One region of the Parabacteroides sp. AF39-10AC genome, then DNA from elsewhere that is predicted to be linked to it. Evidence: riboswitches for the same ligand, from Rfam matches in the RefSeq annotation. Region 1 holds a riboswitch; each other region holds the start of a gene.
What was found. A riboswitch is a leader RNA that binds a small molecule or an ion and turns the genes downstream of it on or off. The one in region 1 is predicted to bind thiamine pyrophosphate.
Positions count from the first base shown of each region.

Region 2: another riboswitch for thiamine pyrophosphate. It lies ahead of DW033_RS12955 (sulfide-dependent adenosine diphosphate thiazole synthase); the one in region 1 lies ahead of thiD (bifunctional hydroxymethylpyrimidine kinase/phosphomethylpyrimidine kinase).
Region 3: another riboswitch for thiamine pyrophosphate. It lies ahead of DW033_RS04290 (TonB-dependent receptor); the one in region 1 lies ahead of thiD (bifunctional hydroxymethylpyrimidine kinase/phosphomethylpyrimidine kinase).

Region 1 is NZ_QTLP01000002.1:124,938-130,151, forward strand. It holds gene thiC (phosphomethylpyrimidine synthase ThiC) at 1-1,418, opposite strand, end outside; gene DW033_RS02435 (thiamine phosphate synthase) at 1,430-2,158, opposite strand; gene DW033_RS02440 (thiamine phosphate synthase) at 2,149-2,745, opposite strand; gene thiD (bifunctional hydroxymethylpyrimidine kinase/phosphomethylpyrimidine kinase) at 2,738-3,586, opposite strand; TPP riboswitch at 3,581-3,678, opposite strand; gene DW033_RS02450 (BamA/TamA family outer membrane protein) at 3,782-5,011, opposite strand; gene cbiD (cobalt-precorrin-5B (C(1))-methyltransferase CbiD) at 5,164-5,214, opposite strand, start outside.
Region 2 is NZ_QTLP01000013.1:12,328-17,541, forward strand. It holds gene DW033_RS12935 (efflux RND transporter permease subunit) at 1-451, opposite strand, end outside; gene DW033_RS12940 (efflux RND transporter periplasmic adaptor subunit) at 467-1,702, opposite strand; gene DW033_RS12945 (DUF6769 family protein) at 1,781-2,185, opposite strand; gene DW033_RS12950 (hypothetical protein) at 2,256-2,675, shown strand; gene DW033_RS12955 (sulfide-dependent adenosine diphosphate thiazole synthase) at 2,732-3,502, opposite strand; TPP riboswitch at 3,565-3,661, opposite strand; gene DW033_RS12960 (ParB/RepB/Spo0J family partition protein) at 3,752-4,276, opposite strand; gene DW033_RS12965 (DUF3440 domain-containing protein) at 4,260-5,214, opposite strand, start outside.
Region 3 is NZ_QTLP01000003.1:211,480-216,693, forward strand. It holds gene infB (translation initiation factor IF-2) at 1-847, opposite strand, end outside; gene nusA (transcription termination factor NusA) at 868-2,133, opposite strand; gene rimP (ribosome assembly cofactor RimP) at 2,138-2,605, opposite strand; TPP riboswitch at 2,843-2,953, shown strand; gene DW033_RS04290 (TonB-dependent receptor) at 2,996-5,194, shown strand.

The DNA.
Region 1 (5,214 bases):
GGCAATCCCAAATGTTCCTTCGGCGTAACATAGCAGATCATAGCCGTCCCATGCCAAGCGATTTGCGCACCACCAATAGCCGACGTGATATGATCGTATCCAGGAGCGATATCGGTCGTCAACGGGCCCAACGTATAGAACGGCGCTCCATGGCAGGCATACTGTTGTTCCTTCATATTCTCATGAATCTTATTCATGGGAACATGGCCCGGGCCTTCGATAATCACTTGTACGAACTGCTCCCAAGCTATTTTCGTCAGTTCTCCCATCGTGTGAAGCTCGGCGAATTGTGCCGCATCGTTCGCGTCATAGATAGAACCCGGACGAAGCCCGTCTCCGATAGAGACCGCCACGTCATATGCCTTTAGTATCTCGCAGATTTCGGCGAAATGTGTGTACAGGAAGTTTTCCTCGTCATGAAGCTGCATCCATTTAGCCATGATCGATCCGCCTCTGGAGACAATCCCCGTCAGGCGAGTCGCCGTCAGCTCCACATGTTTACGCAACAAACCCGCATGGATCGTGAAATAATCCACGCCCTGTTCCGCCTGCTCGATCAACGTATCCCGATAGATCTCCCAAGAAAGGTCCTCTACCTTACCATTCACCTTCTCCAAGGCTTGATAAATAGGAACCGTACCCATCGGAACCGGGCAGTTACGGATAATCCACTCGCGCGTCTCATGGATATTATCGCCGGTAGAGAGATCCATCAACGTGTCTCCGCCCCATTTACAACTCCATATCGCCTTCTCGATCTCCTCGTCGATACCGGAGGAAAGAGCGGAGTTACCGATATTGGTATTGATCTTTACCAAGAACTTCTTACCGATAATCATCGGCTCGGCTTCCGGGTGATTGATATTCGCCGGGATGATCGCGCGACCGGCGGCGATTTCCTTGCGGACGAACTCCGGCGTGATATACGACTTCAGTCCCAAAGCCTCGATTTGCTGGTTCTCACGAATCGCCACGTACTCCATTTCCGGAGTGATAATACGCTTCTTCGCATAATACATCTGGGTGATATTCTTACCCTCTTTAGCCCGGAAAGGCAAGTATCGCTTGGGAAAACGCAGGGAATTCAGACTCGCGTCCGCCAATCGCTCACGGCCATAAGCGGAAGTCAATTCCGGCAATTGAACCACATCTTTACGCTTACCGTACCACTCCTCACGTATACGAGGAAGTCCTTTAGCGATATCAATCGATATCTTGGGATCGGAATACGGGCCGCTCGTATCGTAAACGATTACCGGATTGTTCTTCTTGAAGATTCGCTCTCCATGCTCATCCAAAGTTACCGTGTCCAACAATTTAATCTTACGCATACCAACCTTGATCTTATTGATCTCGCCCGGGACATAAATCTTTTCCGAGGACGGATAGGAAATACGCATATTCTTTTTAGTAGCCATATGTATTTAGTTTAGTACTTATTGATTTCCTCTATAAACCGGCGGGTTTCCTCCACGGGATCGGGGGCATTGATAATCGCGCCCGAAACAGCGATTCCGGTTATACCCGTCTCCATCAAAGGGCCTACGTCTTCCAGCGTAATACCACCTATCGCGAAGATAGGAATATCAATGCCAGCCTCCTTGCATTGAGCGATAATTTTACGATAACCTTCCAGACCTAAGATGGGACTCAAATTCTTCTTGGTACCCGTAAAGCGATACGGCCCTAGTCCGATATACGAGGCGCCTCGTTCTACGGCCAGCCGGATATCCTCGAACGTGTTAGCCGTAGCCCCGATATAGAAGATGGCATTGGAATCCAACTTGTCTTTCAGTACTTCCCAAGCGATATCCAAGGGCATATCATTCTTACCCAGATGACAAGCCGTAGCGCCACATGTCACGGCAGCCTCCAGATCATCGTTTACGCAGAAATCCACGATTCGCTCACATTCTTCCGCGCAGATAGTGGCACATGTACGTACGGTATCCTCATAAATCCCATCCTTCATGCGCAACTGTATCCATGAGCACCCTCCTTGGATTGCCATGCGTACCTCGTCGCATTCCGTATATTTAGGCGTACGATGCGTTATAAACATCAAGCGATTGTTTCCACCAAAAGGGGGGCGTAATCCGGTTGTTCTCCGACCGACTCTTCCATTCTCATCATATCCGAAATAATAATTTAAGGCCATACTTGTAATCGTTTGAATTGTTTTATGAGTTGATCCGCGACTAGAAGGGAGGGATCGTTTCCCCAAAGGGCTCCGAGAACGGCGACACCGCCGAAGGGGATATCTTTTAATTTCGTTATTGTCTGCGGGCAGATTCCTCCCAAGGCAATCACCTTATCATCGATGATGCCCTTCGCGTTTCGCAATCCATCTAAGGGGAATCCGCTACCATATCCTTCTTTGGATATACTCTGAAAGATCGGGCTAAGGAATACATAGTCGCATACCGGTTTATACTCGATAATCTCTTCCAGACTATGGCAAGAACGACTTATACTGCCTTTATATAAAGGTGGAGCTTCCGGGTTCCTCTTGTTCAAATGGACTCCTCCTAAAGCCCTTTCTTCTGCCAAGGTAAACCAATCATGAAGAACGATCCTGTCGTAATAGGCCGGAGAGATGTTATCCAATAAGCCCTCCAATTCATCACGTTTACAATCCGGTTTACGTAGATGTAAACGAGACATTCCTTCCGCAAATAGAAGTTCGATCAAAGAAGCTTCATCCGCGAAAAAATAAGGTGTAGTAATTACGACCAGCTTATTCATGATTCCATCGGATTTTATGAAGGGCAGAGGGTGAGAAGAAGTGGTTTACAGGTCCGTGCCCTTTTCCCATGCATACATTTGCCCCGTGAACGAGCGCGTTATTCATATATTCCTTGGCTAATCGTACGGCTTCCACCAATGAATGGCCGAGTGCCATATAAGCGGCGATGGCGGACGATAGCGTACAGCCCGTTCCATGGGTATTGAAGGTCTCCACTGTTGGCGAGACCAGACAAATCGGATTATTCTCATTGATAAATAACCGATCCACCGTTTCTACTCCGGGAATATGCCCCCCCTTGATCAATAGAGCGTTACATCCTTTTTCCTGCAATTTCCGGGCGGCAAGTAAGATATCCGCCTCGTTATTGATTTTTATACCGGAAAGATATTCCGTCTCGGGAATATTCGGAGTAAGCAGTGTCGCTTTAGGGAACAACTCATCCATGATGGTTCGGATGGCGTCATCCTCCAATAATTTACTTCCGCTCGTGGATATCATCACTGGATCTAAAATGATAGAAGTCTGTTGGAAGGAAGGTAAAGTTTCAGATACGACCTTTACGGCATCCTTGTTATGTAGCATCCCTATTTTTACGGCATCTACGATGAAATCCTCAAGAATAGCTTCGATTTGTCCTCTCAAAATCTCGGGAGAGATCGCTTGGATCCCTCGCACTCCCTGTGTGTTTTGAGCGGTTATAGCCGTTATCGCCGAGGCTCCAAAAACCCCCAGCGAGGAAAAAGTCTTAATATCCGCTTGTATTCCGGCACCACCGCCACTATCAGAGCCCGCGATCGTTAAAGCTACCGGATAACGGTACGTTTCATTTTTATCCATCTAACATTCGTTTTTCTTACGGCGGCATTACCCGCATCAAGTAGTAAGGGTATGATCTCAGCCCATATAGTATGGCACCCCTTCGACGACGCAAACTTAGTGAAAAAAATCGATATTAAGATATTTCCGGCTTTTAAACGATAATTTTAACGCAAGGTTATACTTCCATAAATCGTAGACGGGAGCCTTCTGGTTTTAGAAGGCTTCCGTCATATTCATATAAACCGCCATCCCTTTTTGGTTCGGGTCTTTGCCTACGTCTAGGCGGAAGTTCTTGCCGGGTTGCATTTGGATACGTAAGCCTACGCCGTAGTTGAACTTCCATTTATTCCAGTCTACGATAGGAGCGTTTCCGATCGTACCCGTGCCGACCCAGCCAACAAAACCACACTTCGCCCAGAAATTACCGCTCTTATATTTCTCCACGCTGCCGAACATATGACGATACTCCAGAATCCCATACGCCATGGTCTTGTCACGGTACTTGCCCCAATAGTATCCGCGAAGATCGAAAGGAGAGCCAAACGAAGGAAGCTCCGTAAAAGGAACGTTTCCCACACCGATTTGTGTCTTGGCGATCCATGCCAAGGTGCTACGAGGACGAAATACTTGCTGGAATTGGCGGTATTCTAACTCGAACATCTCATAATTATATGCACCGCCTAAATACTTTCCATACACTTTAGCGATCGCGCTTAGTAACATACCGGAACTTGGGGTCGCCACGTCATTTCGTGTATCGTATTGAATCAAGCCGCCGACACCGATATTGACATAATCTCGTTTGAACTTATTGAAATAAGGATCTTCGGCCATCACCGGGTTGATATCATCTGATTTGCTGAAATTAATATCAAAAAGAGGACCCGTATATAAATGAGGCCTAACTTCCCATACGAAACGGGGATATAGTTGGAAAGAACTCTTATGGAATTTCGTTGTCGAGTCGCTCTTCTCGATTTGCTCGATCGTCTCATAGCCTTTCCCGAAATAATGCGAAGGTTCGTTCCGATAACCGTAACTGATATAAATACGGAAGCGATTCTCGTTGAAGAATAAGGTACCGGCACCGGCAAAAACGAACGTCCCGTTTAAGGTAATGTTAAATCCCGCAGGGATAAACGATCGTTGGGATATCGTATCATTCTTGTTTAAGCGAAAGCTAGCCAAAACCGCGCCACCTACGCCAAAGGAGGCTTCCGGCGTGTAAGACGGTCCGCCAAGGATAGACCACCAGATCCTTTTGTTGGCCCGTATGGAGTCTTTATGTAATTGTTTATGATAACGTTGTATTTGCTTTTCGGTCATAGGCTTACCATCCAGCATCAGCACTTCTTTCGGAATCGTGTCATTGGAAATGCCTTGCGCCTTTACGGAAAAGGCGAATAGAAGGCAGGCCATATAAATTAAAAGATATCTAAACATTATTTTAATCAATATTTAGAGGGCAAAAGTACGAAATCCTCCTAATATGTATTCTTAAAGAATCCCTAATAAAAAAGAATAAACAGCTAAAAAGAAATGCTATTACAGTCTGGGGGGTGTAGAGACGTAGCGTGCGCGCTGCGTCTCTACAGCTAAGATTGGTACAAGACCTTGCCCTCTTCGGATATTAACAGCAAGGTTAG
Region 2 (5,214 bases), on a different contig from region 1:
ACGTGGAATCGGCGGTCAAACCGAGGATCATCATCTCACCCAAGATGGATGACTGCGGGCCTAAGGTCGGTTTACCTACGTTCTCGGGAAGGCTCTCACCCAAGACAGCCAGTTTTTCGGACACGATCTGACGAGCCCGGTAAATATCCGTACCCCAATCGAACTCTACCCAAACCACGGAGAATCCGGTGGTAGACGAGGAACGCACACGCCGTACGTCCATCGCACCGTTCACGGCAGTCTCCACAGGGAATGTCACCAAGCGTTCCACCTCCTCGGGAGCCATACCGTTCGCCTCGGTCATGATCACGACCGTTGGGGCGTTCAAGTCCGGGAACACATCCACGTCCGTATTAAACGCCGTGTACGTACCCCAGATCATCAGCAATAGCGCACAAACCAAGATTACCAACCGGTTGTGCAATGAATAATAAATTATCTTATTTAACATGCAACATCCCTCCTATTAATGGCTATGGCTATGAGCCGGTATCGCGTTAGAAGCGGAAGACAACTTGATCTGGTAAGCGCCACGGGTCACGACCTCATCGCCCGGTTTCAATCCGGAAAGGATCTGTACCTCCGAGCCGTTATTCGCTCCCAGCGTCACCCATTGCTTCTTATAGCCTTCCTCATCCAGACGGATAAATACCGAATAAACGCCCTGCTCCTCGATAAGGGCGGAGACAGGCACGCTCAAGACATTCTCCATCGGCTTTGTCAACAAAAAAATCTCCACGAAAGAACCGGGGATAACCGCTCCTTTATTATCGAACTCGAAAGTCACCGGTACATAGAAAGAGTTCATATCGGAAGCCTTTCCATACGATAACAACCGTCCACGCAAATCAGACAATTTATAGAGAGCGTTATCATACGGAGTCATGAAATTAGCGGTTTGGATCATGGGAAGATCGTTGTAATACCTCTCAGACACGTCCGCACGCAATACCAAACGATTGTTTTGCGAGATCGTAGCCAAAGGCTGACCTACGGATACATAATCACCCTCTTTCACTTGGATGTTCTTCAAGTAACCGTTCAAGGGAGAGACTACAGACACGCCTTTCGCCGTCTGTTTTCCCGCTATCGCCTCATAAGCGACCTTGGCGTTCTCGTAATTCAAGCGGGCCTGCTCGAAATCCTTGGCGGATACGATCTTATCGCCTACCAAGGCTTGCATACGCTCGTATTCCTTTTTCGCCGTCTCATAAGCGAATTTAGCCTTTGCCGCCACGTCTCCATCAGAGAGGGCGTTGGAAGCGATACTCAACACGGCCTGTCCCTTGCGTACCGCCGTACCATCCACGAATGGCAAGCTACCAAACGAGATCACGCCGGGGACGGTAGCGACGATCACGGACTCCTCCCCTTGCGCCGCCATTACTCGTCCGCTCGTCTTAATCACATCCGTGAAAGGAGCGGGATTAACCGTTACGGTCTGCAAACCAACGGCCTCGGCTAAGGCTTTCTTAAAGACAATCTCGCCGGGATGGGTACCACCGGACTCATGCTCATGGTCATGGCCTTCGTGTTCATGTCCCTCATGATCATGATCGTGATCGTGATCCTCACCTTCATGCTCATGGTCGTGAGCCTCTAATTCATGATTATGCTCATCGTGTCCGGCTTGCGACGCATTTCCCGCACAACCGGCAAACAGGTAAGCGCACATCGCACCTACCAAATATATTTTCTTCATTGTGTAAAAAATCTTGATATCGTTAATAATAAATAGATAGGGGCAAGTCTGTCCTCACCCACTCTCACAAACGAGATATCAAGACATAGGAGGGGCACGAAGTCCCGAGGCACTCACTATCCAAGCGTCGTGCAGCGACTCAATGTAGGGGGCGTTCTCGTGATCAAGGAGCTGTCCGCAAAACGCCGGTTCAGGTGGATAAATGTAATCAAATAAGACGAGTAACGGCATCAGATGTATATCCACATCTCCATCCATAAAATGAAAAATATGCGTACTGAAATAGGCCAAGTTATGCCCGTCGCAACCGCAATCATGCGTATCAGTGCTTTTATCGCCATGCGCTTGCTCCGCGGTCAAGGATTGATAACAAGGCATCCCGTCCCGGTGATGATGGTGAGGGATAACCACAGAAAGCAATGCCAAGATGCCGGCCATCAGCACCACGTATTGTACAATCCTCTGTTTCATTTTCTCACGCATGGCACAAAGATAAGGATATTTTTCCGTTTTTTACATGAATGTTGTAAGTTTGCGGTAAATAAAAAGATAGATGAAGTTTGGAGTAAATAAAAAGGTATTATTATATACCGCCGGTTGCGTATGGATTTTCGCCGGTATCAATATCTTACGCATCGGTATCATCACATGGTTAAACGATACCCATTATTGGTTATTCAAGATCGGGGAAGCGACCATCGTTTTCTTGCTTTTCTTCAATTTAGTCTTTAAACGGCTTTTCTATAAACATTCCGAACGGATCTCCCGGAAAAACGGGAAACATTGCCCGTTCTCTTTCTTCGACGTGAAAGGTTGGATTATCATGATCTTCATGATCGCTTTCGGGATCACGATCCGCACGTTCCATTTACTGCCGAATTCTTTCATTTCCGTATTCTATACGGGATTATCCACGGCGTTGATCATAACGGGATTCTTATTCTTGAGACAAGGAAAAACCGTTGGGAATTGAGAATTGAAAATTAAAGATACAACAATCAATAATTTTCAATTCTCAATTCTCAATTTTCAATTCCCAAGTTTTTCGCAGATCAACTCAGCAGCCTTCTTGCCGCTCATCAGCATGCCGCCAAAGATCGGTCCCATACGGAAGCTACCGCTTACGCCGTTAGCGGCCATACCGGAAACGAATAATCCCGGGTAGATCTCCTTCGTGTTCTCCACCGTCGTCTGCTCACCCAGCTCCACATTCAAGGAACGCTCGCCGATCACGCCTCCGGTCGGTGTATTCAATTGGATATCATTCTTACGGGCTACCACACGGGCAATCTCGCAATCATGCCCCGTACCTTCCAAGACAGCCTTTGCCATGATCGTCAACGGATCCACGTGCATCCCCTCACGGATTACCGGAGCCCAGTTCACTACCACACCGGCTACGGCATCGTTATGAAACACCACGTCCTCTACCGAATAGCAGTTAAAGATCGTAGCGCCCGCCTTCGTCGCCTGATAAATCAAAGCGGAAGTGGTATGTACCGAATCCATGATATACGTGCCGTTAGCACCCTCCTTATAGCTTACGCCCAATTCCTTGATAATCGGCATAGCCTCTTCCTGCACCACGATATCGTTGAACATCATAGCGCCGCCCCACATACCTCCACCGGGAGCCAGCTTACGATCAAACAACGCCACCTTCTTACCGGCTTTCGCCAAGAAATAAGCGGCCACGATACCGGAAGGTCCCCCTCCCACGATCGCTACATCCACAGACAAGTTGCTCTTCAACTTCTCGAAGTAAGAGTCAATGATTCCACTTGAAACAATCTGTTCCATCTTAATAACTAATTAAAGTTTAAACATCAGGGAGCACATAGAGGTAACGCCCCCTTTATTTCCTAGTTCTACCTTATTTTCCCTTCGCCGGCATTACCCGGATCAGGTTCGATGGGTATAATCTCAGCCCGTATGACTCGGGCACCCCTATGTGAAAAGTCGGGGGCAAATGTACAAAAAATTAGTATATATGTACTCAACAGAGCCATAAAAGGCAAAAAACGCTCAGCCAAACAAAATGTAAGAAGCTTAATCTTCTTCCGACCAGTCATCAGACCAACCGAATTCTTTATCCCGGAATAATTCAGCTAATCCCGAAATCTGCTTGAACCGAAGTAACTCATTTTTATCCATTCCAATATTACGCATGATCCACTTATCAGACATCCCAGATTTGACCAACTCCGTAACAATCTCCGTCATAAGTTCCAAGTTGTGCATCCCTCGAGCCCTGTTATGGCGAATGGTTGAAGCCATTCGGTTTGAAATATCTTTCTCAATCACCGTTACAGGCAACATTCCTTTCTCACGATCATAAATCCTTTGAGATTGCTTCATAACCAGATAACGATGATAACCATCTACTATCTCATATAAATCATCCTCTTCAAGATAATAACAGACGCAAGGCATCGTATAGCCATCCTCCCAAATGGAAAGTTCCAATAATCGCATTTCCGGTGGTGCCATGATATTAGGGTTATAGCTGTTGGCCACAATTTTTTCTATAGGAACAGCCCTAACACCATATGCCGGACTAACAAAGTTTCCCATGCTTATAAAAATTATATTTGTCCATTACTTCTTTTCTCATATCCCTCTCTCGTTTTGTCTGGGAAAAACCCATATACTTACATGTATGATCGTTTTTCAAAATACAAACACACATACGTTTGTAAGTAGGGATTTCTTTAAACTCAGGTATATTGATATCATCGATATACTCCATCCGTACCGGTTTCTTATCCGTATGGTAAGCGGTACATTCTTCCACAATGATAGGAATATTAGCCGCCCGTAACTTAGCGATAGTCTCCTCACTGAGGCATCCTCCTTTTTCTCTCCAGAATTTACGGCTGACTCTTAACTTATTCAAATAGTTCTCACGAGTTTCTTTGGGTAAAGTATTTAGGAGAAAATACATATATTTCTCCCAAGAGAACCCGGCTGGGCACTTGATAGCCCTCCATCCCATAGCGGAGGTATTCCCATATATACCGGCAAAGCCAACACCGTTTACACGTCCAACCATCCTCCCCCACATGTCGGGATCGACAACTTTGTAAATGAACAGTGTGGATATCGCTTGGGATATGAATGGGCTCGCCACACGTTGCCGGGACAAAGGCACCCCTGCTTGATAATACAAATCATACAAATGATTATATGTCCAACCGAACTTTCCGTTCGCTATCCAGATATCCTGAGTTTTCCAATCATAAATAGGATATGCGTTATATATAGAATAATTCATTCTGCGAGTCCATTTATAATTAGCTAGTTTTCTGTAATTCTTATCACTATGTATGGCCCGCCACCTATTAAAACTCTCTTGGGTACGGATACCAACAAGGCAACATATACGCCGGCCCATTTTCCGTTGATACAACCAAAAAGGGAACATATTCTGAAAATCATAATCCCACATGTCCTCCTTGAAGAAGTCAAAGTCTTTCGCCCGGAGACATGAATGGGGCATCTCTCGAACCCAG
Region 3 (5,214 bases), on a different contig from region 1:
TAGCAGGAGCGTTCGGTTTAATCAAAGTAGGCGAATTCGGACTCTTATGAGGAGCGCCCGGACCGTTGCTATTATTACCCGGCCGATTGTTATTAAACTTTTGCTTCTCATCACGCTCTTTCCGCTTCTCCTCCTTCGTTTTCTTCTTCGGACGAGTCGATTGGTTAAGCGCATCCAAGTCAATCTTACCGGTTACCTTGATCTTTGATTCCAATTTAACCGAGTTCAAACGGAAAAGATTATCGTCTTTTTCCTCGGTCTTCTCTACTTCCTGTTCCGGTTTCACACTTTCCACCTTAGGTTCCGCAACAACCGGTTGCTTCTCTACGGTTTTTTCTTTTTCCACTTCCACTACTATAACTTTTTCTTCTTTTTTCTCCGTGGGAGCCTGCGCAGGCTGCGCGGGTTTAACAGGAGCTTGAGCAGCGGGAGCGGCAGGCGCTTCCTTCACTTTCGGCTCTTCCTTTACCTTAGGCTCTTCTTTCACCTTCGGCTCCTCTTTAGCCTTCGGCTCTTCCTGCTGTTTTTTATGTTGTCCACCATCCAAATCGATATGACCCTTCATTACGATCTTAGGCCTGAATTCTTCCGGTATCACTGTCTTTATTTCCGCAGTCTTCTCTTCTTTCACAGAAGGAGCCTCTTTCTGCGCACGATCCGCCGCAAAATTACGATCTTTCTCAGGCAGATCCTTTCCAAACTCTTTTACGAGCAAAGCATACTGTTCATCACTGATCCTCGTGTTGGGATTATCCTCAACCGAGAACCCATTCCGGTGCAGGAACTCAACCACCGTGTTGATTCCCACGTTCAATTTTCTCTGTACTTGAATTAATTTTATAGGCATATCTAACTTTGTCGTAATACTTATTCGTTACCTTCATCTTCAAATTCCGCAGATAAGATAGCTAAAAGATCGTCCACGGTCTGCTCTTCCAGATCGGCACGTTCAATAATCTCATTGCGGTTCATAGCAAGGACGCTCTTCGCCGTATAGCATCCTATATTCTTCAGTGCGTCGATCACCCAGCTGTCGATCTCGTCGGAGAACTCATCCAAGTAGATATCCTCCTCGTCCGCTCCTTCGATATCACGGAATACGTCAATCGTATACTCAGTCAACATACAAGCCAACTTAATATTCAGACCACCCTTACCGATCGCTAAAGAAACCTCCTCCGGACGTAGATAAACCTCAGCTTTCTTTTCTTCCTCATTTACACGGATAGAAGAGATCTTAGCCGGGCTTAAAGCACGCTGGATAAACAAAGAGAGATTTGAGGTGTAATTAATCACATCAATGTTCTCGTTTCTCAACTCGCGAACGATTCCGTGAATACGAGAGCCTTTCATACCTACGCAAGCACCCACCGGGTCAATACGGTCATCGTATGACTCGACAGCCACTTTGGCACGCTCTCCCGGGATACGGGCGATCGCCTTGATCGTAATCAAGCCATCATTAATCTCCGGAACCTCCAACTCGAACAACCGCTGCAAGAAGACCTTATCCGTACGGGAAAGAAGGATCTTCGGGTTGTTATTATAGTTATCCACACGTTGAACGATCGCACGTACGGTCTCTCCCTTACGATAGAAATCGGTCGGGATTTGCTCGGATTTCGGCAGTAGCAACTCATTACCATCGTCATCCAGCAACAGGATTTCTTTCTTCCACACCTGATAAACCTCAGCGGCGATGATGTGGCCGATTTTATCCTTATACTTAGCGTACAAGCTGTCTTTCTGCAATTCAAGTATCTTTGAAGCCAAAGTCTGGCGCAAGTTTAAGATCGCACGACGTCCGAAGTCCGCGAAATGCACCTCGTCGGTCACTTCCTCGCCCACCTCACAGTCGGCGTCGATTTTACGGGCCTCCGTCAACGTAAGCTGCAAGTTCTCATCCTCCAATTCATCATCAGCCACAACCGTACGGTTTCTCCAGATCTCGAAATCACCTTTCTCAGGATTGATAATCACGTCATAGTTCTCATCCGTGCCAAACATCTTGGCGATCACGTTACGGAACGAATCTTCCAAAACGCTAATCATCGTATCTTTATCGATATTCTTCAACTCCTTGAACTCCGCAAGGGTGTCAATCATACTGATTGTTTCCTCTTTCTTGGCCATAATCTTACTTGAATCTTATTAAGTATTTTGTATATTTTATTTCATCAAATGTATACGACTCATCCTCTATCACGGTTACCTTCCGCTTAGCGCCCTCCGGTTTCACCTTCTTCTCGACAGAGACAACCACACCGTTCTCGTCGGCAGATTTCAACACACCTGTCAGCTTCGAGCCGTTTTTCAACAGCATCTCCACCTCGTTTCCGATGTTCTTGACGTATTGGCGAAGTACCTTAAAAGGAGAAGTAATGCCGGCGGAGCCAACCTCCAGCTCATAATCCTCGACGTCACGATCCAGATGCTCCTCCAAATACCGGCTCAACTCAGCGCAATCATCAATGCTTACCGCTTCATCGTTATCAATTTCAACGACTATCAGGTTCCCCGGTTTAATCACTACGTCTACTAAATAATTGCTTGAAGAGGCTAGTTTTTCCTCTACTAATTGGCTTACCACTTTCTTTTCTATCATACACATATCTGTTAAGAACAAAAGAAGGGGACTACCCGCCCCCTCCTCAACTTCACTTAATCGCCCGCAAATATACAAAAAATCAATGAGTTCTCAAAATATCCTCATCTTTTTGCAGAAAAAATTAATACGACACAAACCGGATTACGATCGATAGTAATCAGAATTAATATCTATAGAAATCCGATTTACTATTGATAGTAATATTTATTAACATTTTTATGCCTATCTTTGCTGCCGAATACGAAGGGGTGCTCGCGGAATCCTTCACGAAAGGAGCGGGCTGAGATCATACCCATAGAACCTGTACAGGTAATGCTGTCGTAGGGATTCATGCTTCTCCGATCCTTTCTATTCATCTATTTAGTTTTAAAGCAAAAAGATGAAAAGATGAAAAATGTATTGGTTATCTTGGCCGGCTCCTTGCTGGCTACAACCGCCAAGGCACAAATGCCTAGTCCGGTCGACTCCTTGAAAATCTCAAAAGACGTATCTTTAGATGAAGTGGTTATTACCGCTACCAAAGTCGGGAAAGAGACCCCGGTAGCTTATAGCGACATCTCCAAACAAGAACTAAGCAGCCGGAACAACGGGCAAGGTATCCCATTCCTTATCTCCCAATCCCCGTCTGTTATCATGACCTCGGATGCCGGAACGGGTATCGGTTACTCCGGTTTTCGTATCCGGGGTACAGATGCGAACCGTATCAATATCACGATCAATGGCGTACCGGTTAATGACTCCGAGTCTCATACCGTATTCTGGGCTAATATGGCCGATATAGCTTCCTCGGTAGAATCGATCCAGATCCAACGAGGCGCCGGAACCTCTACGAACGGAGCTGCGGCTTTTGGCGCTACGGTCGCCATGCAGACCGAGAAACCGTCCTTAAAGCCTTACGGCGAATATTCCGTATCAGCAGGTTCTTTCGGTACGCTGAAACATACGGTAAAAGGCGGCACTGGATTACTTTACGATCATTTCGCTTTCGACGCCCGCTACTCCAATATCCGTAGCGACGGCTTTATCGATCGTGCCTCCGCCCGTATGAGTTCTTACTATGCCTCCGCCGCTTTCTATGCCGATAATACATTGATTAAATTCCAAGCCTTCGGGAACAGCGAGAAGACCTATCAAGCATGGAACGGTGTTCCGTCTTATTTACTTGACACAGATCGTAGCTATAATCCATGCGGAGAATATGAGGAAGATGGAGTGAAGAAGTTTTATAACAATCAGACGGATAATTATTGGCAACACAACTACCATTTAATGGCCAGCCAGCGTATCGGAGATTTCTGGAATATGAACCTGACCCTTCATTACACCGACGGAAATGGATATTACGAGGATTATAAATCGAAAGCCAAATTCAGCAGTTATAAACTACCGGAATATATCGATCCGGAGGGTAATACCGTAAAAAAGACGGACCTTGTGCGCCGTAAATGGCTCGACAATTATTTCTATGGAGCCGTTTATAGCGCAAACTATCAACGTGACAATACCCGCCTTACGCTGGGAACCGCCGTCAACAACTATGTAGGCGATCATTTTGGCCGGGTAATGTGGACCAAAAGCGCAAACGTCTTGCCACAACCGGATTACGAATATTATCGCAATACCGGTAAGAAATTAGACTACAACGCATACGCTAAATTGACTCAACGTCTTTCCCCTCTTTTCACCGGCTATCTGGACTTACAATACCGTGGGATCCATTACACCATTAAGGGAAACGATGACAAAGCCGGGGAAGGACTGGACATTCGTAAGAACTGGAACTTCTTCAACCCGAAAGCCGGAATAAACTTCCATAACAATGGCCATAACGCCTTCGTCTCTTTCTCCGTCGCTAACCGGGAACCGAACCGTGACAATTTCACGGAGGCAGGCCCCGAGGAACGTCCTACCCACGAGACCTTATATGATTACGAGGCCGGTTATAGTTTTGGTAACGACCGTTTCCGGTTTGGAGCCAATCTCTATTTCATGGATTACAACAACCAATTGATCCTGACCGGCAAGATCAGCGAGATCGGCGAGGCCCTCACTTCCAATATAAAGGATAGTTACCGAATGGGTATCGAGCTTACCGGAGGTGTACAAATCACCTCTTGGCTAAATTGGAGCGCGAACGTAACCCTCAGCCAAAATAAAATCAAGCATTTCGTGGAATACGTGGATAATTGGGATACCGGAGGACAAGAGATCAATGATCTAGGCACAACGAATATAGCTTTCTCACCCAATCTAATAGCGAACAGCATGTTCGATTTCGTTTACAAAGGGTTTATCGCAAGTTTCAACTCACAAATAGTAGGCCGCCAATACATAGACAATTCAAGCAGCAAGGATCGTTCCATCGATCCCTACTTTATCAATAGCCTACGTATCGGTTACGCCTTCCAGCCTAAGTTCATGAAAGAAATAACCCTAGACGTGACTATCAACAACCTCTTCAACGAGAAGTACGAGACCAACGCATGGGTATACTCGTATATCGAAAACGGCACACGTAAAAAGGATGACGGTTATTTCACCCAAGCCGGCACGAACGCCATGGCCAGGATCACCTTCAAATTCTAACTTAATTTTCAATTATCAAT